2 regions of the Litoribacillus peritrichatus genome follow, and region 2 is predicted to be linked to the other one. Evidence: predicted binding sites of a transcription regulator. Region 2 holds the regulator's gene; the other holds the start of a gene.
The links. Region 2 encodes FNR, which switches genes on or off when oxygen is low (the NO sensors DNR and NnrR bind a similar motif). Its sites were predicted from a motif close to TTGATNTANATCAA; they were not measured.
Positions count from the first base shown of each region.

Region 1: a site for FNR is predicted at 3,270-3,283, ahead of ABD744_RS04205 (bacteriohemerythrin). Genes of this name have one in related genera too.

Region 1 covers NZ_BAABBN010000004.1:659,942-665,861, reverse strand. Annotated here, with positions in the region: gene ABD744_RS04215 (NapC/NirT family cytochrome c) at 1-1,111, opposite strand, end outside; gene ABD744_RS04210 (cytochrome D1 domain-containing protein) at 1,332-2,960, opposite strand; gene ABD744_RS04205 (bacteriohemerythrin) at 3,477-4,043, shown strand; gene ABD744_RS04200 (hypothetical protein) at 4,118-4,411, opposite strand; gene ABD744_RS04195 (AfsA-related hotdog domain-containing protein) at 4,656-5,402, shown strand; gene ABD744_RS04190 (HAD family hydrolase) at 5,386-5,920, shown strand, end outside.
Region 2 covers NZ_BAABBN010000012.1:486,484-492,403, reverse strand. Annotated here, with positions in the region: gene ABD744_RS18810 (universal stress protein) at 1-168, opposite strand, end outside; gene ABD744_RS18805 (hypothetical protein) at 233-802, shown strand; gene ppnN (nucleotide 5'-monophosphate nucleosidase PpnN) at 837-2,210, shown strand; gene fnr (fumarate/nitrate reduction transcriptional regulator Fnr) at 2,279-3,058, opposite strand; gene ABD744_RS18790 (sulfite exporter TauE/SafE family protein) at 3,208-4,131, opposite strand; gene ccoS (cbb3-type cytochrome oxidase assembly protein CcoS) at 4,165-4,347, opposite strand; gene ABD744_RS18780 (heavy metal translocating P-type ATPase) at 4,404-5,920, opposite strand, start outside.

The DNA of each region.
Region 1 (5,920 bases), on a different contig from region 2:
TACTGCCACGCTTACCAGGGATTGGCGTTGCTTCCGCTTTTTCACCACTGACAATCTTGGCGCCCATGTCGGCTGTTTCTTTGTCATGACAAGTTACACAACGATCACCGCCTTTCGTAAATGGTCTCGCACCACCGTGATCACGGCCATTCAAAATCCACTCGATGGACGCTTGACCAGGATAGAAGATGGTAATATCGCGAGAATCAGCTTTAGACCAGTTCACCTTAATACCGCTGGCTTTTGCTGCTTTCTTAACCACTGGTTTAGCGGCTTTCTCACCTTTAGCACCCGCAGTAGCAGCGGCTTTGGTTTCAGCTAAGAGTGCCTGCTCTGCTTTATAAGCTTCCAAGGCTTCAGCAACGGCACCTTCCACTTGTTTCTGCTGCTTGGCTTTCAGCTCAGCCTTAGCAATGCGCTCTTGCTCCGCTTCTTCCGCTTCTTTCGCTTCCACACGGGCCAGACCGTCTTTGTACATTTGTGGAATCTCACGTATGTAATCGGGATTTGGCTTTTCAATTTCTTCCAGCTCTTCATCACTCAACATATGACGAACGTCGTTATGAGCAATGCCCTTGTGGCAATCAATGCATGTCTGACCTTCTTTAAAGGCATTTAAGTGCTGTTTACGTGCCCGAGGTTTTTGATGTTCCGGATTCATGGACTCGAAGTTATGACAGTTACGGCATTCACGTGAATCCGTTTCTTTCATGGCTTTCCAAACACTCTTCGCCATTGTAAAGCGATGTTCTTCAAACTCTTCTTTAGTATCGATTTTGCCCGTTAACCAAGAGAAGACTTCTTTCGAGGCCTGTATTTTACGCACCATCTTATGAATCCAGGGCCTTGGTACGTGGCAATCGGGACAACCAGCTCGAACACCTGTACGGTTAGAGTAGTGAATGGTGGGCGTATACTCTTGGTACACATTGGCTTCCATTTCGTGGCAACCAACGCAGAATTCGAGGGTATTAGTGGCTTCCATGGCCGTATTGAAACCGCCCCAGAAGATGATGCCGACAATAAAAAATACAACTGCACCGGCAATTGTAGTACCGAGTATGAGTCGACGATTTAAGAAACCCGGTTTATGTACGATTTTATCAGCCATAGTTTCTTCAGCCTCATGTTGAGCTATCTAACCAGGGTGAATCCAAATTGGGCGTTGTTATGGTTCATTCACAAGACGGCGGGAAAATGTCGTTACTTAAATGAATGAAGGTGCCCTTAAGTGACTAGCAGAGAGCGACCGAAACACACTTCCGGCCGCACTCAGTGAGTGAGGTAAAGGGGTCACCCTCACCTCGCTCTAAGCGAACGTTAAACTTAAATTAAGTTTTGTGGTTCGCACGGTTGAACACGTTGAACTTACCAGTTGGAGTGGTTAAGCCCTTAATGCGTTTCTTCTCTTTTAGAGTCTTCGCATCGTATACAACGATTTCACCCGTTGGGTTCTTCGCGTCTGCACGGTTCCAGACTGATACCCAAACTTCAGTACCATCCTGGTTGAACTCCATGTGAAGTGCAGCCTTACCTTCTTCTTCCGTCACACGAATCGTCTTAACGATTTCACGTGTTTTCTTATCGAAGACTTGAACAGACTGCTGAACTTCAGGCTCAGGATGTTTCAACTGATCCGCCCATACGTAGTCAGACTTCTCATGCGTACGGATGAATACACCGGCACCATCCGTTTCAACTTCGTAACAAAGCTTCCACGCCTGATCAGGGTGATTGATCGGATCGTTACCCCACACAGATACCAGACCTACACCCAAGTGCGTTGTACCACCCACAGGGCCACACTTCTCATCAATCCAGTTTGCACCAGGGCCTGGGTGAGGAAGCTTGTCAACATCAATCATCTTCTCAAGTTTGGCGTCTTTCGTATCAACAACAACCATCTTATTTGAAGCATTAGCAGCGATCTGGAAGTAACGACCGGTTGGGTCGAAGAATCCATCATGCAGGAATTCTGCGGATTCAATTGCAGTGATTGTCAAGTTATCAAGGTCTGTGTAATCAACCTGCAACATCTTTCCTGTCTCTTTAACAGCTACGATGAATGCAGACTCATTTGGCGCAGTATAGATAGCCGCTACACGCGCTTCATTGATGTACTCACCTTTGGTGTTGTAACCACGTGTTGAAACAACTTTTAGCGGTTCAAGCGTTTCTGCATCCATGATCACGAAGTGTGCTGGCCAGTAACCACCGGCAATCACGTATTTACCGTCACCGGAAACCGCGATGTCACGCGCATCGTATGCCATCTGAGTTTCAGCAACCAACATTTTGCCTGGCTTCTGCCATAAGTCGATTTTGTTCACCTTGCCGTCACGACCAATGGTGTACCAGAAACGACCTACATCTTTTGCATGATCTTTTTTATGGTGCTCAGTACCTTTAATTACGTGTACCGCATAACCAGTGTCAATATGGTCAATCACTTCTTTGGTATCGCCATCAATGATGGCTGCTTTACCTGCGTCACGCTCGATCACAACAAAGAAGTTTTCCCAATTACGACCATGCAGAGGTTTGGTTGGATAGTCTTTAAGAGGAACAAACTGCTTAGTTAGCGCTTTCATTTGATCCAAGGACATTTCAGGTGGCACCGGTGGTTCCATCTGAATATAGGTAGCCAACTTGGAGATTTCATCTTTACTAAAGATATCATCAAAGTTGTTCATACCACCTTCAGTCCCGTAAGAGATAATCTTCTCTAAACGCGCCTGACCTTTCTTCAGCATGTTCTTCGGCTCAAGATTCTTACCCGTCGCCCCCTTTCGCAGTACCCCATGACAACCCGCACAACGCTGGAAGTACTTTAGGTTCGTTTCTTCAAAATCCTTCTCGGACATAGTTGGGCCACCTGCGAACGCAGGCAATGATAAACCTGTCGCAGCCATACCAACCGCTAGACCAATTGCAGACAATCCAAACTTGAGTTTTTTCATAGGACATTATCCCCAGTGCTATCAAGGTACACACCACAGACCTTTTCTATACTTCCGGGTTGCGATCGTTTCAGGTTTCGATCAATACCAGTCCATATCAGTCTGCTGATGTTTCTCTGTTTTCAACGTGTCTTATTCCTTCAAACCTTTTTGACTTTCGGCGTTCGAAAGATCCGGCACACTGATGAAAGCAACACTGAACGTTTCTGTGCATCCGTATCGCTTTGAACACACTATGGATAAAAACGAAAAGAAAAATCATGACTTCGATCAATAACCGAATAGCCGAGTAAAAGAATCAACTACTTTTTGATCTGCCTCAATGATCAAACCATTAGCTGAGTTTAAGGACTGGTTTTATGTAAAACTTGGAGCATCGGCCTTAATGCCATTTGTGCTTTTAATGCCTGAAATTATGAAGACGTATTCAAATTTCGATGAAATAAATTTTTGATTAAATATCGTTCTTTTTATGGAACGGCATTTAAAACTGACTAAATAAAGAGTGGGTTTAGTATGACCAAACGATTTAATGCTCTCATCTTCGCTGCCGCCATCGGCCTGATTATTGTAGCCATTGGTCTTGGGTTTTTAATTGGCTTAAATAACCCCATTCCCTGGATATTAATCATTGCCTTAATATTGATTCCTGTTGCCTATAAGAAGTTCAATGCAAACTCCGAAATCGTTTGGAAAGACGAATACAGTGTAGGAATTGAAGTGTTAGATAATGATCACAAAAAGCTAATCTACTTATTAAATCAGTTTCAAACCGCTTACGATTACTACACAGACGCCGAGTTTGAACGCCAAGCATTGGAAGAGTTGGTTGCTTATACCCGTTTTCATTTTGAGCGCGAAGAAGGCTTTATGAAACAATCCGGTTATCCGGATTTTGAAAACCACAAAAAACAGCATGAATCCATGATTCTTCAGGTAGAGAGCTTTGTAGAAAAATACAAACGCGAGGGCCATGAGTCACTCAATGAAGTCAGCCAATTCTTAACCAACTGGCTACTGAACCACATCAACGGTACAGACAAACTGTACAGCAAGCACTTGATTGAAAAAGGAATTCAATAACGTTCAAAGCCAGATACAGATAAAGCCATGCATAGAACATCTCACTCAATGAAGTACCCATTGGGTGAGATCATTCAGTTTTCTTTCACATATTTTATCGCCGCACGGCAATTCCATAGAGCATCTTTATCGGCCAACTGCATCTCGTAACCGACCATAGAGCCAGCGCCTTCTTCCAGCAGTTTTTCTAACCTTAATTCTTCATTTTCCAGTACAGCCACAACGTCTAATTTAGAAGTACTCTCTAGAACAACCGTGATTGCATTCAACGTTCGCTGTAAGGTGTTAGCTTCCGAAGAGTCAAATGGGTTTGAGCACGTTTTAATGCAATCCAGAATAGTACGTTCAGGGGATGTTTTTATATTCATAGTTTACACATTTGTAATAAATTCGTTCCATTACATGGCACTTTTATCTAAAAGTTAATCCCGTTTTAATAATAACTTCATTTAAGCTGCCAAATAGACCATTAATATCAAAACTGATCAAATAATGCACTGTAATTGATCCCATCCCGTTGTCATATTACGCAATACTACGAAATACACTCGTTTCTTTTTAATCGTTACCTTGTCCGTGGCTAATCAATCAACGAAATAAGGAACGTTCACCATGAGTATCAATCGATTTTTTGTTGTTGGCGATAAATTTCAAAACTTTTCTCAAATAAATAATGTCATTACTGCCTCTGAACTCGAGAGTATGCTAGATGATCAGGCTGTTGAAAATAACTTCCGCTTTTATCTTGGCCAGGGGCTTTCTGAGGAAACAACTCGAAACTTGCTTCACAAAGCAGAACAGCAAGCCAAACAGTTTTTGTTCGAGTTCAACCCATTAATCAAATCAGGTCGTGAGTTATCTCATAAGCATCAAGAGCGCAACTCAATGCTGGGCTTCCCCAAAAAACTGTCAGAATCTCTCTTCGAAGTAGACATGTTACTGGATGAAAATTGTGACGAAATGGGCGATCACGTTACGGGTTATCACGTACAGGGCATGGTGCTTACGGAAGCGGCAAGACAAACCTTCCTGGCCGTAACTGAGGAGTATTTCCTGGGCGACATGAAAGGCTCAAGCTACTTTGTAATCAATAACCTGGATACCGAGTATCACCGCTTTTTATTCCCCTTGCCTGCCACCATTCTTTATCAGGTTAAAGATAGTAAAGAGAAAAAAGGCGGTTCTCTTTATTTTGATATTGAAATGTCAGTCATTCAAAACGGCGAACTGTGCGCCACAGTCAGGACCAAATTTACCACTTACGACAATAAATTCCTTCAGAAAAAAGAAGCGGATCTGGCAAGTGCGGCAGTAACAGAAGGACTAAAAAGGATGGAAGACAATGAAGTGGCTGCATAATCAACCGAATCATCCGGCGTATGCCTTTTTCGATGTCGATAATACATTGATTACGATTAAAAGCATGTTTTCATTTCTTGAATATCTCTGGTCAGAAGATCCGGAGTTATTTCAGAAATCGGAAGAATACCGATCTGAACTGAATCGAATGATAGAAACAAAACAACCCAGAGAAAACATTAACGAGTTCTATTATTCGATATTTCAAGGCATTTCGGTTAATCGTATCAATGAATTAAGTCATCAATGGTATTTAAAAGCCCGGAAGACACCCAACTTCTTTATTGAGCCTGTGGTAGATATTTTAAATCGGCATAAAGATGCAGGGCATGGCGTAATTTTGGTGTCAGGCTCCGCCTTACCATTATTACTCCCTCTTGCAAAGGAATTGAATGTCGACGGCGTTATTTCCGCACCTTTGGAAAAAATCGAAGGTCATTACACTGGCCGATTAGTGTCAGAGCCTTCCATTGGTCAAGGAAAAGCAAAGTACATCAAACGTTTACTCTCTGACCTTC
Region 2 (5,920 bases):
CATACAGGTATCCTCAATGAACTCCAGTGTCTGATTCGATGAATTCGACATTAATTCATTCAATTCTTCGAAACCAAGAGAATTTAACTTATTTCTAAGTAGACCATCCAATGTGTCTATGATTCTATTATTGAAGTAAGTGTTTAATGTTTCAACTTCGAGTTTCACCTGAATTCTCGATCTTTACCCTGAGTTAGATCAATTTAGTTGTTTTTCAAAGGTACGGTTAATTATGCAAGTGTGGATGGTAGTAACGTTAATGGCGGCTTTGATGGTTGTTGGATCAATCATGTGGATTATGCCTTCAAAGCATGACAGAAGAATCGCGAAACTTCGGCAGCAAGCGATTGTCTCAGGCATTAAAGTCAAATTAATGAAATATCCAGTCATTAATGTATCTGGCAGGGTAGAAGAAAACTGCCATGAAGGGGCCTCATACAGCTTTGTGGATGTACCGCTCAAAGGCGTAAAAACCGGCTGGATGCTGATACGAAGTGATGATCAGTCCGAACCATTGGACGGGGTGAATGAAAATAAACCCATAGATGGTTGGGGCTGGTACATAAAGCAAGATGAACTTCAGGAAGAAATAATAGCCCACATAATGCAGTTAACTTCAAAATATTCGGAATCACTTTTTGCTGTTTCCATTATGGCCCGCTCAATTTCCATTGGGTGGAGTGAAGCAGGTAACCAACAGGACCTGGATGATTTTAAAGTATGGGCTGCAACGTTAGCTGACTTAATGAATAAGCACTTTGTGAAAGAAGGTGATCATCAAGGCTTAGATGAGATCGACTAAACTTAATATTGGATGTACTGGCAAGGAGAGCATTATGCCGTCAGAAGTAATTGATTATTCGGTGCTTTCACCCGTTGGTAGTGTGGATGTTTTGTCCATGAACGAGGTGAATACACTCAGTGGTTTAAACAAAGGAAAAATGTACGAAATATTCCGCCGATGTGCGTTGGCGGTCATGAACAGCGGTATTGATAATGACGATATAGAACAGCTTGAAAATCAATATCGCGATTTTGATATCAATATTGTGCCCCAGGCGAGAGGCGCGTGTCTGGAAGTTCAGAATGCACCTGCAAGAGCATTCGTAGATGGAAAAATGATTCAAGGGGTGAAAGAGAATTTATATTCGGTCTTGAGAGATATCATTTACCTGAGTACTCAGCTTGATTTGGACGAGTTAGGTCAGGAAGGCAATGGGGCTCAAATTACAGAGGCTGTTTTTCATACTCTAAGGCAAGCCAATGCGCTAAAAGCTCGGATGGACCCGAACATTATCGTTTGTTGGGGAGGACACTCCATTGGCAGTGTTGAGTATGATTACACCAAAGAAGTGGGTTATCAGTTGGGCCTGAGGGGGTTTGATATTTGCACCGGTTGTGGTCCGGGCGCGATGAAGGGGCCGATGAAGGGCGCAAACGTGGCCCATGTGAAGCAAAGAATCCGCACCCCGAGGTACATAGGTCTTACGGAACCGGGCATCATTGCAGCAGAATCGCCAAACCCGATTGTGAACGAGCTGATCATCATGCCGGACATTGAAAAGCGTCTGGAGGCGTTCATTCGTTTGGGCCACGGGATTGTTGTGTTTCCTGGTGGCGCCGGTACGGCTGAAGAAATTTTGTATTTACTCGGCGTGCTGATGGGCAGTGATCACGGACAAGCGTTTCCTGTGTATTTTACGGCCCCCAAAGAGTCTGCGGATTACTTTATTGAAATCGATGAGTTTATTGGCAGTACGTTAGGGCCTGAAGCCCAGAAGCTATATGAAATTATTATTGCTGATCCTGAGCAGTTAGCAATTACTTTAAATGAAAGAATGACTGAGGTGAAAGAGCACCGGAAGTCCATTCAGGATGCATTTTACTTTAATTGGTTACTGAAGATTAATGAGGTATTTCAGGAGCCTTTTGTGCCGACTCATAAAACTATGTCCGAATTGGATTTGCATATGGATCAACCTCCGTATCAGTTGGCATCACAGCTACGGCGGGCAATGTCGGGTATTGTTGCGGGTAATGTAAAAGAACAGGGCATTGCTGAAATACACAAGCACGGTCCCTTTAAATTGCACGGTGATAAAGTATTGATGCAAAAGCTGGATAAGTTATTAAAATCTTTTGTTCGGCAGAAGCGGATGAAGTTGCCGGGCAGCAAGTACGTTCCTTGCTATGAAGTAATTACTGACTGAATTTGAGAGGAACGCAATTTAAAATATAAGCCCGAAAGGGCTTATATTTTTGTCGTTATCAACAGGCTTTAACTGGCGGATTTACTGCCGCAAGGTCTTTGTACGCTGTCTTGCAAGTCAGCAAGTTCGTAAAGTGTGTCCATATCCAGCAATTCGATGTCTCTGCTGCTGTCAATGAATCTCAGGATTTCCTGCTGTTGGAATTTACTGAAAATACGGCTAATGGTTTCAACCGCTAACCCCAGGAAGTTACCGAGATCGTTTCGGGACATGGTTAATCTGAAACGCGTTGCAGAGTAGCCTCGGCGATGAAAACGCTCAGAGAGGGAAACCAAGAACGTAGCTAAACGCTGATCTGAGGTTTTTTTGCTCAGAAGCAGCATCATTTGCTGATCTTCAGATATTTCCTGACTCATGCTGTGAAGAATCTGGTCTCTCAGCTCTGGTAAGTCGTCTGCCAGTGCGTCTAAGCTGTCGTATGGAATGTCACAAACGGTCGTTGTCTCAAGGGCAACGGTCGAGATTGGATACTTCTTCTTAAATAAGCCGTTTAAACCGATCAGCTCACCGGCAAAGTGGAAGCCAACAATCTGCTCCTCTCCGGATGGGCTGGTAACAAAGCTTTTTACACTGCCTGATCGGATTGCTAAAACCGATTGAAAATCATCGCCTTGTCGCCAGATGGTGTGACTTTTCTGGAAGGGTCTGCCGCGTTTGATGATGGCATCTAATCGGTCGACGTCGTGCCCGTCCAGCGAAATAGGAAGGCACAATGAACTTAGAGTACAATCCTGGCAGCTAACGGCCGTTCCACAGCTTTTGACTGAATTTAAGGTTTTTTGTGACATCTTCTGTATCTTCTTTAAGAATTTTTGAGTTTTATATCACATGCGAGTAAACCAATAAAGCACTTAAATAGTGCAAGGATATTTCATCGGCTTACAAATCAAATAATTAGTGATTCTAAATTATAACCATTTGGTCGTTTTTTGCGACGTTAATGATTCATTTTCGAATGATCCATCTTAGAGTGATCAACCTGGCTCTCTTGCATGCCATGATCCATGTTTGAGTGATCCATTTCTGAATGATCCATGCTGGAATGATCGATCGTGCCAGTTGATTCCGAGTGGTTCATATTAGAATGGTCAATCGTGTCATTTGGATTACCATGATTCATATTCGAATGATCTCCGGTTGAATGACCTCCGGCCGAATGATCCATACCCGCATGATTTCCATGTCCAAAGATGTGTTGGCTGTTACCAAAAATAATCCACACGCCCATCAGTATCATAAGTATAGCAGCCACATACCTGACACTTTGATTTCGAATGAAACTCGTCAGCTGTGAAGCGAGCATTCCGGTTAAAAGCATGGTCGGTAAAGTACCCAAGCCAAAAGCAAACATGATCGAGGCTGAACCCATGACCGTTGGGCTGGCTGAAGCAAGAACTAAGGTGCTGTAAACCAGGCCGCACGGAAGCCATCCCCAAAGTAAGCCAAGCATCAGTGCTTTGGGTGGATTGGATGGCGGCAAAAACGGTTTGGTCAGAGGTGAAATAAACTTCCAAATAAACTGGCCAACTTTTTCAATGGAGGTAATCGCACGAGACCAGTCTGCAACGTATAACCCCATAAGGATGATAAAGACCCCTGCGATGATTCTGAGTACCATGCCTATCATCGGGTTGATGTCGGTAAAGAAGGTGCTGATTAAACCAATCAGAACCCCGGCAAGGGTGTAGCTGATAATTCTTCCGCTATTAAAACTCAGTGATAAAGCCAGGCGATTTTTGATCGAACCTTTTGTGTTGACGCCGAAAGCGCCGGTGATTCCGCCACACATGCCGATGCAGTGTGCACCGCCTAAAAGTCCGACTAAAAAAGCTGCTGCAAAAGAAAGTGTATCTGGGGTCATATAGGTAAGATCAGGCAATAATGGATTGGAGGGTTATTTTTTCTGCGTAGGTTTTGCATCATCAGGAAGGAGTTCGTCGTCGTCATCAAACAGAATTTTATGTGCTGGTGATTCAAGGTCATCAAACTGACCGCTCTTAATGTTCCACACCAAGGCGATAACAGCGATGCTTAAAAAAATAATCGAAATAGGGATCAGGAATAAAATACTGTCCACTTGAAACCTCTTAACGCGCGATTAGCATTGATTGAGTTGCCTTGAGCTTCGTTGGTTTAAATATTACGAAGCCTAACGGCATTAAGTACTACCACCAGAGAGCTGGTGGACATACCTATCGCGGCAGCCCAGGGTGGAATGTAACCTGTGGCGGCCAGCGGTAAAGCAATCAGATTATACAATAAAGCCCACGATAAATTCTGTTTAATTACTTTTCTGCACTTAACGGCTATTTCAAATGCTTTGGATATGGCTGTCAGTTTTCCGTTCATGAGCACCATATCCGATTTGGTTTTGGCTAAATCTGTTGCTTCGCTCATTGCAATGGATACGCCTGCTGAAGCTAATACAGGAATGTCATTAATGCCATCACCAATCATGAGCGTTTTTTTATTTTGAGCGTGCAGCTCATTTAACTTGTCGAGTTTCTCTTGCGGAGATAAGCCCGAGTGGATGTTAGGTATTTGGAGTTTGTCACCTATGATCTTTGCCGCTTGAGAGCGATCACCGGTCAGCATATGAACCTGAAGATTACGTTCGGTCATTTCTGTCACTGCCTGGATGGCATCTTCTCGTTCGGTGTCTTCTACTTTGAACCAAGCCAGCGGTTGTTCGTGGTTGGCCAGTATGACCCAATGGTTGGAGTCTGGCGATTTTACTTCGGATGAATTCAGTTGTTGTGCAATGAACTCTGCATGGCCGATATGATAGGTTTCTGAGTCAATCACCCCGGATAAGCCGCCACCTGGCGTGATAACTACGTCTGTGGCTGGGCTGGTTGAACTTGGGAATGCTCTGGCAATAGGGTGTTCTGAAAGGGCTTCAAGATTCGCCGCTATATCCAAGGCTTCTTCTTTACTCAATTGATCGACGGTTGTTACATCCGCAATGGTGAGCTTACCTTGGGTGAGCGTTCCGGTTTTATCGAACAACACATCGGTGGTGGTTGGTAGCGTTTCCAGTACGTGTGTGCTGGTGATCACCAGACCTGAGCGTTTAAGGGAGGAAGTTGCTGCGGTAATAGCCGTTGGTGTGGCCAGCGAAAGCGCACAGGGGCAGGTAACCACAAGCACGGATAAGGCGATCCAAAAGGCTTTATCCGGGTCGATAAACATCCAGCATCCCCAAACAGTGACGGCCGTAATCAAGACCGCAGCGACAAACCGGCTGGCGATGGTGTCAGCAATTCTGGCAATGCGGGGCTTTGAAGACTCCGCTTTGTTCATCAGCTCAACAACGAGGTTTAAGGTATTTTGGTGGCCGATTTTAATGATCTCAACGACTAAAGGATGGTCCAGGCAAACGGTACCACCTAAGACTTCATCGCCAATGGTTTTAGAGACGGGCAGGTATTCACCCGTTAATGCCGATTCATCCAGATCCGCCGTGCCTTCGATGACGCGAGCGTCAGACGGCACGGTATGCCCGGGCTTGATCAGCACTTGATCGCCTAGTTTAATTTGCTCTGTGGAGGTTATCTGATATTCGCCATCTTTATAAACCAGTGTGGTGTTTGGGAGTAAACCAATTAACTCATTACTGGCTTGGGAATTTTGATGTCGGGCTTTCATTT